2 regions of the Oceanimonas pelagia genome follow, and region 1 is predicted to be linked to the other one. Evidence: riboswitches for the same ligand, from Rfam matches in the RefSeq annotation. Region 1 holds a riboswitch; the other holds the start of a gene.
The links. Region 1 has a riboswitch for thiamine pyrophosphate ahead of thiC (phosphomethylpyrimidine synthase ThiC). Riboswitches for the same ligand answer to the same signal wherever they lie in the genome.

Region 1 (7,328 bases):
GCTTTCCTTGTGGTGGGTCAGGCACCACTTGGCCATGATGGAGCCGCCGCGAGACACGATGCCGGTCACCCGCTTGGCGGTCATGGGCACATAACGCAGCAGCACGCCGGCGTGAATGGTGAAGTAGTCCACGCCCTGCTCGGCCTGCTCGATCAGGGTGTCGCGGAACACTTCCCAGGTCAGGTCTTCGGCCACGCCGTTCACCTTTTCCAGCGCCTGATAGATGGGCACGGTACCGATGGGCACCGGGCTGTTGCGCAGGATCCACTCGCGGGTTTCGTGAATGTAGCGGCCGGTGGACAGGTCCATCACGGTGTCGGCGCCCCAGCGGGTGGACCACACCAGTTTCTCCACTTCTTCCTCGATGGAGGAGGTCACCGCCGAGTTGCCGATGTTGGCGTTGATCTTCACCAGGAAGTTGCGGCCGATGATCATGGGCTCGGCTTCCGGGTGGTTGATGTTGGCGGGAATGATGGCGCGGCCTTCGGCCACTTCCTTGCGCACGAATTCGGGGGTGATGTTTTCCGGCAGGTTGGCGCCAAAGCTCTCACCCGGGTGCTGTTTTCGCAGCAGCTCGTCGCGCACCCGCTCGCGGCCCATGTTTTCGCGAATGGCGATGTATTCCATTTCGGGGGTGATGATGCCTTTGCGGGCATAGTGCATCTGGGTCACGCACTGGCCAACCTTGGCCTTGCGCGGCTTGGGCAGGTGCTCGAAGCGCAGGTGATCCAGGCCGTCGTCGGCCATGCGCTGCTGGGTGAAATGGGAGGTGGCGCTTTCCAGCTCCTCGGTGTCTCCCCGCTCCAGGATCCACTGCTTGCGCAGCTGGGGCAGACCACGGCGCACATCGATGTCGGACTCGGGATCGCCGTAAGGGCCCGAGGTATCGTATACCGGTACCGGCTCGTTGGCTTCGAAAATGGGGTTGTCTTCGCTGCCGCCCTTGAAGCTGTCGGCCAGGGCAATTTCACGCATGGCCACTTTTATGTCCGGGCGCGAACCTTCAAGGTAAATGCGGGAAGAATTCGGAAAGGGTTCGCCCTTCAGGTTGTGAATGTATTCCTGGGCCTGGCTGCGAACTTCACGACGGTTTACTTTTTTTGACATAGCGATCTCACTTTTGCGTCCATTTGGTGAAATGCTTGTCGGGAGTGTTGAGGAAAGAGCCGGCGTAGGTCCGGTGCCGCTCTTAACTTGCTTCCCTTCGCAGGTATTAGCCTGATCAGGTTCAACGGATCCCGCATTTCGCGGTCTCAGCCCATAGGGCACTCCGACAAGATGGTCGCAGTATAACCAGACCGAGTTCACAAAATCAAAGCCGTTCTCAGGCCAGTTCACTGCCGAAAAGGCAGCAGGCCGTTACTTTTTTGCATAAGTGGCTGATGGTAAATGACCTGCCACCCCGCAATACGAAGTATCAGTGCGGTTACACTCCGCCGACACGCTTCAAGCCCATCCACGGGGCGCTCGGCACATGCATCTGACCGCCAGGGATGGCGGAAATGCCGAGAATGCAGGAGCAATTTTCGGCCATGGCATGTGACGGTCGGCTCCGGTAATCCCCACTGCTACTTCGAGCAACATCGGTGCTGTCTGCTTGCTGTCAGTTAGCTCCATACATTCCAGGGAGGACAAAGGGTGTCCGCTTCGCCGTGCCCGTTGCGCCATGGATGGCGCAACGGAGCCCCCATGGAGGGTTTACGGCGTGCCGGAGAAGCAGTGCGCTTTGGCCGAGGCCCCGCAGGCTCACCCCGCCACCAGTCCCAGCGCCAGCCCGGCGGTCAAAACCAGGGTACCTTTGGCGGTCAGCGCCAGCGCCCGGTTCAGTGCCTCGCCCTGCTGCGTGAGCACCAGCCGGAACCCTTGCGCCAATGGCCACAGGCCCGCCAGGGCCAGATATCCCCAACCGGTCATCAGCCGCTCGGCGGCCAGCAACGCCAGTGCCAGCACCGCCCCCTGCCAGGCCCGCGCCCGGTACAACCCCAGCCGCAGGGCCAGGGTGCGTTTGCCGGCTTGAGCATCGCCTTTCAGGTCACGAATGTTGTTGATGTTGAGTACCGCCATGGCCAGCAGCCCGGCCACCAGCGCCGCCCAGCCGCCGGTGGCGGTGAGCTCGGGCCGCATCAGCCAGCCCGTGCCGAGCACCGCCACCGGTCCGAAGAACACAAATACCGCCGCATCCCCCAGCCCCAGGTAACCATAGGGCCGCCGGCCCAGGGTGTAACCCAGTGCCGCCAGCACCGACAGCGCGCCCAGCAGTAAAAAACCGAGCCAGGCGGCAATATCGTTACCCAGAGCCCATGTCAGCAACGCCAGTCCGCTCGCCAGCGCCAGCAGCACCACCTGCACCAGGGCGCAGCGCAATTGCGCCGGAGTTACATGCCCCGCGGCCAGCACCCGCACCGGGCCGGTGCGCCCGGGCCCGTCGGTGCCGCGCAGGCCGTCGCCATAGTCGTTGGCCAGGTTCGATACAATTTGCAGCAGCAGCGCCGTGAGCAGGGCCAGCGCCAGCACGCCGGGTTGCACCGCGCCGGCCGAGGCGCCCCCCAACAGGATGGAAGCCACCGCCAACGGCAGGGTTTTGGGCCGAATGGCCAGCAGCCAGGTGTTCAGGGGCATAAAATGAAGGGGTCCCGCTTAAAATCAGATCCTTATGATACCCATTCTGCCCCCGCAATTAACACCGCTGTCACTCCCATGGCCGGCATGTTACCTTTATATAAAAGTAATTATTCGGAAGCCACGCCCATGCCCATTTCGGTTTATCGCTACGCCCTGCCGCTGACCAAGGAAAAGCAGATCGACGGCATTGCCGTGCGCCGCCGCCATGGCTTTTATGTGAATATTGACGGCCACTGGGGCGAGGTGGCGCCGCCGGTGACCACCGACATCGCCACCACCGGAACCGCACTGCTGGCCACCTGCCAGCGGCTGGAGCAGGGCCTTGAACACAACGCCACGCAGCCCTGGATTCGCTTTGGTCTGGGCTGCGCGCTGGCGCCGCTCACCGCGTCCCCCGCCCCCGGCCTGCCGCTGCTGGAAGGCGAGCGTGAGGCCATTATTCGCGCCTGGCGTTGCCGCCGGGTGCACCCCACCCGGGCCTGGCTGACCCTGACCGGTGATGTGCAGTTTGATGCCGGCCTGGTGCGGGAGCTGTCCCTGCTGGTGCCCGATCTGCGGCTGGTGCTGGACGCCGGCGGCCGCCTGAGTGAGGCACAACTGACGGAACTGTGGCGGCATACGGGCAACCGGGCCATTGACTGGCTGCTGGATCCCGGCACCAGCCCAGCCGACACGCAGGCATTGGCCCAACGGCACGGCTGGCCGGTGGCGCTCAGTGCCGACCGCTGTGGCGGTGATGTGCCGGCGATGTTCGAAGGGCTGCGCGCCCTGGTGCTGCGCCCGTCCCTGCTGGGCGAACCGGCGCAGTGCCGGCGGCTGGCCGCCACGGCCGAGGCGCAGGGCCTGGACGTGATGCTGGCGGGCAATCTGGAAAGCGGCCTGGGCCACCGGCACATTGCGCAACTGGCGGGCGAGCTGACACCCAACAGCCCGGCCCAGCTCGACGGCCTGCGCTTTCTGCTGCACAGCGGCGTGAACGCCGGCGGCCAGCCGGAAACCCCAAACCTTACTCTGGTGTACGGTCCGGACTGTCTGTAAAATCGCCACAAAAAACGCACCAAGTTGGTGCAAAAGCCAAGGTGTTCTTGGCAATGCAGGGGTAAATCCGTATAGTCAGGCCGATATTTCGACAGGTTCCCAACTCATGTTTCAAGACAACCCCCTGCTGGCCCAGCTCAAGCAACAAATCCGCGACACCCTTCCCACCAAGGAAGGCATGGTCAAAGGCACCTCCAAGGGCTTCGGCTTTCTCGAAGTCAGCGACAAGGAAAGCTATTTCATTCCACCCCCGCACATGAAAAAGGTCATGCACGGCGATCGCATCACCGCCGTGCTGCGCACCGAGAACGACAAGGAGCTGGTGGAGCCCGAGACCCTGCTGGAGCCCGGCCTGACCCGCTTTGTGGCCCGGGTGAAGTGGTTCCGTGACCGGCTCAATATCGTTCCCGATCACCCGCTGATGAAAGACGCCATCAAGGCCCGCACCGTCAAGGGGATGAACGACAAGGACCTGAAGGAAGGCGACTGGGTACTGGCCGATCTCAAGCGCCACGCCCTGAAAGACAACGGCTTTTTCGCCGAAGTGGTGGAGCTGATCGCCGGCGTGGACGATCCCATCGCCCCCTGGTGGGTGGTGCTGGCCCGCAACAGCCTGGCCAAGCAGGCCCCCCAGGACCGGGAGCAGTGGGAACCGCTGGAAGACACCCTGCCCCGCCAGAACCTGACCGAGGTGCCCTTTTTCACCATCGACAGCGAGTCCACCCAGGACATGGACGACGCCCTCAGCGTGAAAAAGCGGGATAACGGCTGGGAGCTGACCGTGGCCATTGCCGATCCCACCGCCTATGTGGCCCACGACAGCGAGCTGGACAAGATCGCCGCCGAGCGCGCCTTTACCGTATATCTGCCGGGCCGCAACATTCCCATGCTGCCCCGCACCCTGGCCGACGAGCTGTGCTCCCTGAAGGAAGGGGAAGAGCGCCACGCCCTGTGCGCCCGCATTCACATTGACGCCGACGGCAAGGTGGCCGACGACGCCGAATTTTTTGCCGCCCGCATTCGCTCCCACGCCCGCCTGGCCTACAACAAGGTGTCCGACTGGGTGGAAGGCACCGGCGACTGGCAGCCCGAGAGCGAAATCATTGCCGAGCAGTTGCGCGAGCTGACCGCCCTCACCCGGGTACGCAGCGCCTGGCGCAGCGAGCACGCCATCGTGTTCAAGGACAGGCCCGACTACCGCTTTGAACTGGACGAGGCCAGCAACGTGGTGGCCATTCACGCCGATCACCGCCGCATTGCCAACCAGATGGTGGAAGAATGCATGATCGCCGCCAACCTGGCCTGCGGCAACTGGCTGACCAAACACTGTGGCACCGGTGTGTTCAACGTGCACGCCGGCTTTGACGAAGAAAAACTGGCCCAGCTGCAGGAGCTGCTGAAGGAGCATGAAGCCCCGGTGGATCCGGACAGGCTCACCACCCTGGAAGGCTTCTGCGAGCTGCGCCGCTGGCTGGACTCCCGCGATACCAGCTACCTGGACAACCGGGTGCGCCGCTTCCAGTCCTTCGCCGCCATGAGCGTAACCCCGGGTGAGCACTACGGCCTGGGCCTGGACGCCTACGCCACCTGGACCTCGCCCATTCGTAAATACGGCGACATCATCAACCACCGCCTGATCAAGGCCATTCTGGCCGAAAAGGCCCATGACGCCCACGCCCCCAACGCCGAGCTGGCGGTGCACCTGTCGGAGCAGCGCCGCATGCACCGCCGTGCCGAGCGCGACATCGCCGACTGGCTGTATGTGCGCTACCTGCAGCCGGCAGTGGCCAACGGCCATGTATTTGATGCCGAGATCATCGACATTGGCCGTGGCGGCGTGAAACTGCGCCTGCAGGAAAACGGCGCCGTGGTATTCATGCCTTCTTCCCTGATCCTGCCCAACCGGGATCGGCTGGAGTGCAGCTGGGATGACGGCCGCGTCTACCTCGACAAGCAGCCGGTATACGAACTGGGCCAGCACATTCAGGTGATCCTCACCGAAGCCATTGAAGACACCCGCTCACTCATCGCCAAGCCGGCCATTCCGCTGGTACCGGAGAAGCAGGAAAAACCCGCTTCCTGAGCTGAACCCTGACACTGAAAAGGCCTGCGATTGCAGGCCTTTCTTTTTATTGGTGCCTTTCAGCTGTCAGCCGAGATGCTGCAGCAGCACTTCGGCAAATCGCGCCGGCGCTTCCACCGAGGGCACATGACCTACCTTATCCAGGATCACCGGCTCGCCGGCCTCGGCGCAGCAGGCCAGGTGCTCCAGCAATTCGGGCGGGGTGGCCACGTCCTCGCGGCCGCCCACCAGCAACAGGGGCACGTTGTGATCCTGCAATTGTTCGCTGAAGTTGGCCTCCCCCAGCATTTCACACAGCAGGGCGTAACTGTTGGCGTCACCCCGGCCCATGATGGTGTTCCAACCAGCCAGCAGTGCGGGCTGGGCCGCCAGGGCAGCCGGGCCAAACCAGCGCGGCACTATGTCCACCGCCATGGTGGTCAGGCCCAGTTCCCGTACCGCCTTGGCGCGGTTTTGCCAGGCCTCACGGGTGCCGATCACCGCGCCGGTATTGGTGAGGGTGGCCGACAGCAGACGGTCGGCATGGGCGCACAGCAACTGCTGGCCGATCACGCCACCGATGGAGGTGCCGACGAAGTGAAAGCGTTCGGCACCCGCCACGTCGGCCAGGGCCAGGGCTTCCGCCGCCAGATCGGCGGGGGTAATGCGCTCACCGCTCCAGGCGGCGCTGCTGCCGTGACCGGGCAGGTCCCAGCTCAGCACCCGGTAACGGGGCAGCAGCGCCGGCAGCAGGTCATCCCACACCGCCTGGCTCATGCCCAGGGGGTGCGCCAGCACCACCAGCGGCAGGGAAGCGTCGCCCAGCAGGCGGTAGCCTACGGTGCGGCCATTAATGTTGAGAAAAGACATTCGGCCTCCGAATCGTTAAGGGAACGCCGGCATCGGCCGGCGTTCATCATCAGTTATACCCGCTCAATCAGGGTAGCGATACCCTGACCCACGCCCACGCACATGGTGCACAGGGCCAGACGCTTGTTCTGGCGGTGCAGTTCATGGGCGGCGGTCTGCAGCAGACGGGCGCCGGACATACCCAGCGGGTGACCCAGGGCGATGGCGCCGCCGTTGGGGTTAACCCGGGCGTCGTCGTCCTTCAGACCCAGCTCGCGCATACAGGCCAGGGCCTGGGCGGCAAAGGCTTCGTTGAACTCGAACAGGTCGATGTCGTCCATGGTCAGGTTGTGCTGAGCCAGCAGCTTCTGCACTGCCGGGATCGGGCCGGCGCCCATGATGCGAGGCTCCACGCCGGCGGTGGCCATGCCCAGCACCTTGGCCATGGGCTTGAGGCCATGACGCTGTACGGCGTCTTCGCTGGCGATCAGCATGGCGGCGGCGCCATCGTTCACGCCGGAGGCGTTACCGGCGGTCACGCTGCCACCTTCGCGGAACGGGGTCGGCAGCCTGGCCAGCTTCTCAACCGTGGTGCCCGGACGCAGGTGCTCGTCGTCGGCGAAGATCAGCGGCTCCTGCTTGCGGCGGGGAATTTCTACCGGCACGATTTCTTCGGCAAAGCGGCCGTTGCGCTGGGACTCGGCGGCCTTCTCCTGGGAGCGGGCGGCAAAGGCGTCCTGATCTTCCCGGGAGATGT
Region 2 (7,328 bases), 470 kb from region 1:
AATCGACACCGAAGGCGGCCTGCTCGGCAACCTGATCTATCAGGCCCTGAACAACGCCGGACTGGAGGTGGAAAACCGCAGCCAGCTGGGCGGCACGCCCATCGTGCGCAAGGCCATTATCGCCGGTGAAATCGATATCTACCCGGAGTACACCGGCAACGCCGCCTTTTTTCATCAGAAAGAAGACAGCGACGCCTGGAAGCACTTTGACAATGGCTATGCCCTGGCCAGGCAGCTGGATTACGACGCCCATCAACTGGTGTGGCTGACCCCGGCCAACGCCAACAACACCTGGGCCATTGCCGTGCGCCAGGAAATTGCCGGCCCCAATAACCTGGCCACCATGTCGGATTTTGGCCGCTATGTGAGCGCAGGCGGCGACATCAAGCTGGCGGCCTCGGCGGAGTTTGTGTCCAGCCCCGCCGTGCTGCCCGCCTTTCAGCAGACCTACGGCTTTGAGCTGAGCGACGACCAGCTGCTGGTGCTCTCCGGCGGCAACACCGCCGCCACCATCAAGGCCGCCGCCCTGCAAACCGACAATACCAACGCCGCCATGGTCTATGGTACCGACGGCGCCATCGCCTCCGTGGGTCTGGTAGTGATGGACGACGACAAGGGCGTGCAGCCGGTCTACGCCCCCGCTCCCATAGTGCGGGAAAGCGTGCTCAAGGCGCACCCGGAGATCGCCGGCATTCTGGAGCCGGTGTTTCAGTCGCTGGATGTGAAAACCCTGCAAACCCTTAACAGCCGCATCGCCATCGGCGGTGAAAGCGCCGAGGCCGTGGCCGCCGATTATCTGGCGGGCCTGACTCAGGACTGATGAACCTGTAGGCCCCCATTTATTGGGGCAAACCATGCGACATACGGCACTGCCGCCCGGTTAAAACCGGGCCTACGGCATACGCAGGCCGGCAATGAAGAACGCAAAAATTTATCTCGGGGAGTCACCCATTCTTTTGTCATTAAAACCCGACAAGGTCGGCGGCCTGCTGGCGGCGGCGCTGGTGGCCAGCCTGCTGGCACTGCCCTTTGTCGGCCTGCAACCCAACCGTCTTTTTCCCGGCGAGGCCCTGAGTCTGCTGAATTCAGCAGGTATCACCGGCTTATGGCCGCTGCTGTTGCTGCCCCTGTGCCTGACTAACCGTGCCCTGCCCCTGCGGCTGTTGCTCACCACCGCCGCTCTGCCGCTGCTGCTTTATACCGCCGGTCACACCGCCACCGCCCTGCTGGAAAATGCCGGCCCCCTGGCCCGGGTCTCGCTGGGTGCCGGTTTCTGGCTGGCCTTGTTCTGGCTGTGCCTGCTGATCACCGACACCGCCCTGCGGCTGAAGCTCGGGCCATTGTCCCGGCTGGCGCTGGTAACCGTCCTTACCGGTGCCGTTATCGCCCTGCTGGCCGCAGGCCGCTGTGACGATCTTTCGTTACTGAAGGAGTTTCACAACCGCAGCGACTTCTGGCGGCAGGGCCTGCGCCATCTGCAGCTGGCCCTGGGCAGCATGGTGCCGGCGGTGCTGGCAGGCATTCCGCTGGGGGTGGCCTGCCATCGCTCGCCGGGACTACGGGCGGCGCTGTTTCCGGTGCTCAATATTTTGCAGACAGTGCCCAGCCTGGCCATGTTTGGCCTGCTGATGGTGCCGCTCAGCCTGCTGGCCACCGCATACCCCTGGCTGGGTGAGCTGGGCATTCGCGGCATCGGCGCGGCGCCGGCGGTAATCGCCCTGTTTCTGTATTCGCTGCTGCCGATCGTCAGCAACACGGCACTGGGTTTTGACCGGGTGGATGCCAGCATACGCGAGGCGGCCACCGCCATGGGCATGAGCCGCCGCCAGCGGCTGTGGCAGGTGGAATTTCCCCTGGCCATGCCGGTGATCCTGAGCGGCCTGCGGGTGGTGGTGACCCTCAATATCGGTCTGGTGGCGGTGGCGGCCCTGGTGGGCGGCGGTGGCTACGGCACCTACATCTTTCAGGGGCTGGGTCAGACCGCCACCGATCTGGTGATCCTCGGTGCCCTGCCCACTCTGCTGCTGGCGTTTCTGGCCGCCATGCTTATCGACACCCTGATCGCCCTGCAACAAGGCACTCGCGAATGATTGAAGTAAGAAACCTGAGCAAACAATTCGGCGGGCAGACTGCGGTAAAGGATCTGTCGTTCAAGGTGGACAGCGGCCGAGTCTGCGCCCTGGTGGGCACCTCCGGCTGCGGCAAGTCCACCACCCTGCGCATGCTCAACCGGCTGATTGAACCCAGTTCGGGCGAGATTTTCATTCAGGGGCAAAACGTCACCACCCTTCCCGCCGAGCAGCTGCGCCGGCGCATTGGTTACGCCATTCAGGGAGTGGGGCTGTTTCCGCATCAGACCATTGCCCGCAACATTGCCACCGTGCCGCGCCTGCTGGGCTGGAGCAAAACCGACATCGACGCCCGGGTGAGCGAGCTGCTGAGCCTGTTCCGGCTCGATCCCGCCACCTTTGCCGGCAAATATCCGCACCAGTTGTCCGGCGGCGAGCAACAGCGGGTGGGCGTGGCACGGGCGCTGGCGGCTCACCCTGAGCTGCTGCTGATGGACGAGCCCTTTGGTGCCCTGGATCCGCTCACCCGGGAACACCTGCAGGACGAGCTGCTGCATATACAGCAGCTGCTGGGCATCACCATCATCATGGTGACCCACGATCTGGAAGAGGCCATTAAAATGGCCGACGTGATTGCGGTGATGGACAAGGGCGAAATACTGCAGATGGACAGCCCCGACGTCCTGCTGCGCCACCCCAGGCCCGGCTTTGTGCAAAGCCTGGTGGGCGGCCAGGACAGATCCCTGCGGCTGCTGGCCACTCAGACCCTGGCGAAGATAATGACCCCGGTTACTCAGCCCTGTGATCCTGCCATGAGCGCCGGCACCAGCCTGCGTGACGCCCTGGCCGGGCTTATCTGGCAGGGCGCCGACCGGCTGACCGTGGTCAATGACGCCGGCCAACCGGTGGGCGAAGTGACCCTGAACGAACTGCTGAAACGGGGAGCCGGCGCATGACCCGCACGCTGGGCTGGCTGATCCCCGGGCTGTTGCTGGCCCTGCTTACCCTGAACATGGAGGCGCTGGCCCCGCTGTTTCGCCCCCTGGTCAACACCCCCGCGCCGGCCATTTACGCCCGCGACAGCTTTGCCAACCTGCTGGGCTGGCACGCGCTGGCGGTGTTTGCCGCCATTGCCGCCGCCACCCTGCTGGCGCTGGGCGCCGCCATCGCCGTGACCCGGCCTTCGGGCAAGGCCTTCTTTCCGCTGGCCCGGGCCGTGGCCAACCTGGGCCAGACCTTTCCGCCGGTGGCGGTGCTGGCGCTGGCGGTGCCGGCGCTGGGGTTTGGGCTGACCCCCACCCTGGTGGCGTTACTGCTGTACGGCATGCTGCCGATTTTTGAGAATGCGGTCACCGGCCTGCAGCAAATTCCCGCCAGCGTGCGCGAGGCCGCCAGGGGCATGGGCATGACGCCCTGGCAGCAGTTATGGCGGGTAGAACTGCCCCTGGCACTGCCCACCCTGGTGGCGGGTATTCGTATTTCGCTGATCATCAGCATCGGCACCGCCACCATTGGCTCCACGGTGGCGGCCAAGGGCTTTGGCGAAGTGATCATTGCCGGGCTGCTTACCGACAACCTGGCCTTTGTGCTGCAGGGCGGCATTATGGTGGCGCTGATGGCCATGGTGCTTGACGCCCTGCTCCGCCGCCTGGAGCAACGGCTGACGCCGCCGGGCGGGTGAAAATGCGGGGATTGGGGAAAATGTAGGCCCGAATTTATTCGGGCAAATGCGTTCACCTGCAACACTGCTGCCCCGATAAATCGGGGCCTACAAGATCACGGTTTAACCAAACCCAAGTGCTCCCGCAAGGTACTGCCTTCATACTCGGTGCGGAACAGGCCGCGGCGTTGCAGCTCGGGCACCACCTGATCCACAAAGTCCTCGATGCCGGCGGGCAGTGAGGGCGGCATCAGGTTGAAGCCGTCGGCACCTTCATTGCGGAACCACTGCTCCATGCGATCGGCTATCGACTCGGGCGTGCCCACCATGGTGCAGTGGCCGCCGCCGGCAGCAAGCCGGCCCAGCAGCTGGCGCACCGTGGGCTGCTCGGTCTCGATAATCCGCAGTATGGTGGCGTAGCGGCCCTTGGGGCCGGTGAAGGCGTCCAGCGACGGCAATGCCGGCACCGGGGCGTCCAGCTCCCAGCCGGAGCAGTCCTGTCCCACATAGGTGCCGAGCTGGCGTAGCGAGGCATCGGCGGGCAGCAGCTCGTCCAGCTCCCGCTGCTTGGCCCTGGCCTCGGCCTCGGTGGAGGCCACATAGGTCACCAGCCCGGGCATGATGGGCACGTCCACGTTGCGGCCGGCGTCCTTTACCCGGCGCTTGATGTCACGGTAGTAGTCCTGGGCCGCCGGCAAATCGTAGGCCACGGCGTAGATGGCCTCGGCGCATTTGGCCGCCAGCGCCCGGCCCTGCTCCGACGCACCGGCCTGAAACAGCACCGGATGCCCCTGGGGCGGGCGCGGCACATTGAGCGGGCCGTCCACCAGAAAGAACTCGCCCTGGTGGTTGATGGGGGTCACCTTGTCCGGGTCGGCATAGTGGCCGGCGCGATCCATCACCAGGGCCCCTTCCTGCCAGGAATCCCACAACTTGATCACCGCATTTACAAATTCCTCGGCCCGGCGATAACGCTCGGCGTGGGCCGGCATGGTCTCGTAGCCGTGGTTACGGGCTTCCACGTCAAACATGGAGGTCACCACGTTCCAGCCCATGCGGCCGTTGGAGATATGATCCAGCGAGGCCATCATGCGCGCCGCGTGAAAGGGGGTGAAAAAGGTGCTGGAGACGGTACTGATAAAGCCGATGCGATCCGTGGCCCGGCTCATGGCCGCCATGGCGGTGAGCGGCTCCAGAAACCAGTAGCTGCCGTCCGCCACATTGCCGGTAGACTGGCCGTCGGCAAAGAACACCGCATCCAGTTTGCCGCGCTCGGCGGTTTGCGCCAGCCGCTCGTAATAGCGAATGTCGCCCAACTGCTCCACCGCCGAGTTGGGATGACGCCAGGCCGCCCTGTGGTGACCGCACCCGAACAGAAACAGGTTCAGGTGCATCATGCGTTCATTCATGCTCATCAGTTTTTCACCAGACCGCCGTCCACCACCAGGTTCTGGCCGGTGACCGAGCGGGACCAGGGCGAGGCGAAGAACAGGGTGGCGTCGGCAAACTCCGCCGGCGTGGTTACCCGGCGCAGCGGCGTGCTGGCGGCGATATAGTCAAACACCGCTTCCGGCGTCGCCGCAGAGGCATCCGTGGTGCGCAGCAGACCGCCGGACACCATGTTAACGGTAATGCCGTCCGGGCCCAGATCCTGGGACAGGGTGCGGGTCAGCGACAGCAGCGCCGCCTTGGCGGCGGTGTAGTCGTGGTAGGGCACCACCGGGTTCTGGAACAGGTTGGTGCCCACGTTGACGATGCGGCCAAAGCCCTGCTTGCGCATGCCGCCCAGCGCCGCTTGAGTGGTGTGGAGGGCACCGCCCACCACGCCTTCCAGCTGCTGGTTGAGGTGCTCCCAGGCCAGCGCATCGGCATGGGTGCGGGCGTCGCCGTTAAAGGAAAACGCCGGCAGGGCGTTGTTGATTACCGTGGTCACCGGGCAGCCGAAATGGGCCTCGGCCTGCTCGAACATGGCCTGCACGGCGGCGGCGTCACGCACGTCGGCCTGCACCGCCAGCGCCCGCTCCGGAGCCTCGGCCACCAGTTTCTGCGCCGCCTCGGCGCTGTTCAGGTAGTTGATCACCACTTTCGCGCCTTCGCGCAGAAAGGCGCGCACCAGATGTTCACCCAGGCCGCGGGCACCGCCGGTGACCAGCACCAGTTGTTCGTTCAGCTTGATGGAAGTTTGCATTTTCTACCTCAACGGTGAGGCGAAGGCATGATGAGGCAGCAATGGCACCGGGCCGGCAGGCTGACATCCCTTCGCCAGTATGAACTGGATCAGGTTCTACGGGTGTTATCTCAGCCCTGCATCGCAGGACACCCCGTGTCTCGGCTCGAACCATAACATACCCCTGCGCTCAAGGGCGAGAGGCGTGAGGAGGGAAGGAGTGAGGGTGTAAAACTGCCTGCCAGGCCGCCTGCTTTCCCCTCCCCCTTCACGCCTCACATGTTCAGAAGTTTGGTGAAAAAGGCCCGGAGGTGGATAATGAAGGCATCGAAAGCCATGGATAACGCCGAGCCGACAATGACCACAACTACGACCACACTGACCATTACCCGCCCCGACGACTGGCACCTGCACCTGCGCGACGGAGAGCAACTGCAAGACACGGTACGCGACGCCAGCCGCTATCTGGGCCGCGCCCTCGTCATGCCCAACCTGGTGCCCCCCGTCACCACCACCGAGCTGGCGCTGGAATACCGCGACCGCATTCTGGCGGTGCGCCCCGAGGGCAGCCGGTTTGAGCCGGTGATGAGCCTGTATCTCACCGACAACACCCAGCCCGAGGAAATCCGCAAGGCCAGGGCCACCGGCAAGATTGCCGCCTGCAAACTCTATCCGGCCGGTGCTACCACCAACTCCGACTCCGGCGTGACCGATGTGAAAAACATCTACCCGGTGCTGGAAGCCATGCAGGAAACCGGCACCCTGCTGCTGGTGCACGGTGAAGTCACTGATTCCCGCATCGACATCTTCGACCGGGAAAAAGTGTTTCTGGAAACCGTGCTGCCCGACGTGGTGCGCGACTTTCCCGATCTGAAAATCGTGCTCGAGCACATCACCACCGAGCATGCGGTTAAATTCGTGGAGCAGGCCGGTGACAACGTGGCCGCCACCATCACCGCCCACCACCTGCTGTTCAACCGCAACCACATGCTGGTGGGCGGCATTCGTCCGCACTACTACTGCCTGCCCATTCTCAAGCGCAACACCCATCAGCAGGCGCTGGTGCGCGCCGCCACCAGCGGCAGCAAAAAGTTCTTTCTGGGCACCGACTCGGCGCCGCACTTCCAGCACCGCAAGGAAGCCGCCTGCGGCTGCGCCGGTGCCTACACCTCTCACGCCGCCATTGAGCTGTATGCCGAAGCCTTTGAAGAAGCCGGGGCGCTGGACAAGCTGGAAGCCTTTGCCAGCCACCACGGCCCCGACTTCTACGGCCTGCCCCGCAACCAGGATACCATCACCCTGGTGAAACAAGCCTGGACCGTGGGTGAAACCCTGCCCCTGGGCGGCGATAAACTGGTGCCGATTCGCGCCGGCGAAGAGATCAGCTGGCAGGTAAAATAAGCCATTTGCTTTTGAACAACGCGGCTCAGGC

Region 2: linked by a shared signal. The riboswitch ahead of PU634_RS00365 (3-oxoacyl-ACP reductase) and the one ahead of thiC (phosphomethylpyrimidine synthase ThiC) in region 1 are both predicted to bind thiamine pyrophosphate.

Annotation. Positions count from the first base shown of each region.
Region 1 is NZ_CP118224.1:3,196,242-3,203,569, forward strand. Features, by position in the region: gene thiC (phosphomethylpyrimidine synthase ThiC) at 1-1,107, opposite strand, end outside; TPP riboswitch at 1,182-1,283, opposite strand; gene menA (1,4-dihydroxy-2-naphthoate octaprenyltransferase) at 1,747-2,619, opposite strand; gene PU634_RS15350 (o-succinylbenzoic acid (OSB) synthetase) at 2,749-3,660, shown strand; gene PU634_RS15355 (exoribonuclease II) at 3,767-5,743, shown strand; gene PU634_RS15360 (alpha/beta fold hydrolase) at 5,810-6,592, opposite strand; gene pcaF (3-oxoadipyl-CoA thiolase) at 6,646-7,328, opposite strand, start outside.
Region 2 is NZ_CP118224.1:73,795-81,122, reverse strand. Features, by position in the region: gene osmF (glycine betaine ABC transporter substrate-binding protein OsmF) at 1-820, shown strand, start outside; gene PU634_RS00385 (ABC transporter permease) at 915-2,090, shown strand; gene PU634_RS00380 (ABC transporter ATP-binding protein) at 2,087-3,025, shown strand; gene PU634_RS00375 (ABC transporter permease) at 3,022-3,750, shown strand; gene PU634_RS00370 (LLM class flavin-dependent oxidoreductase) at 3,846-5,144, opposite strand; gene PU634_RS00365 (3-oxoacyl-ACP reductase) at 5,144-5,917, opposite strand; TPP riboswitch at 5,967-6,063, opposite strand; gene pyrC (dihydroorotase) at 6,254-7,297, shown strand.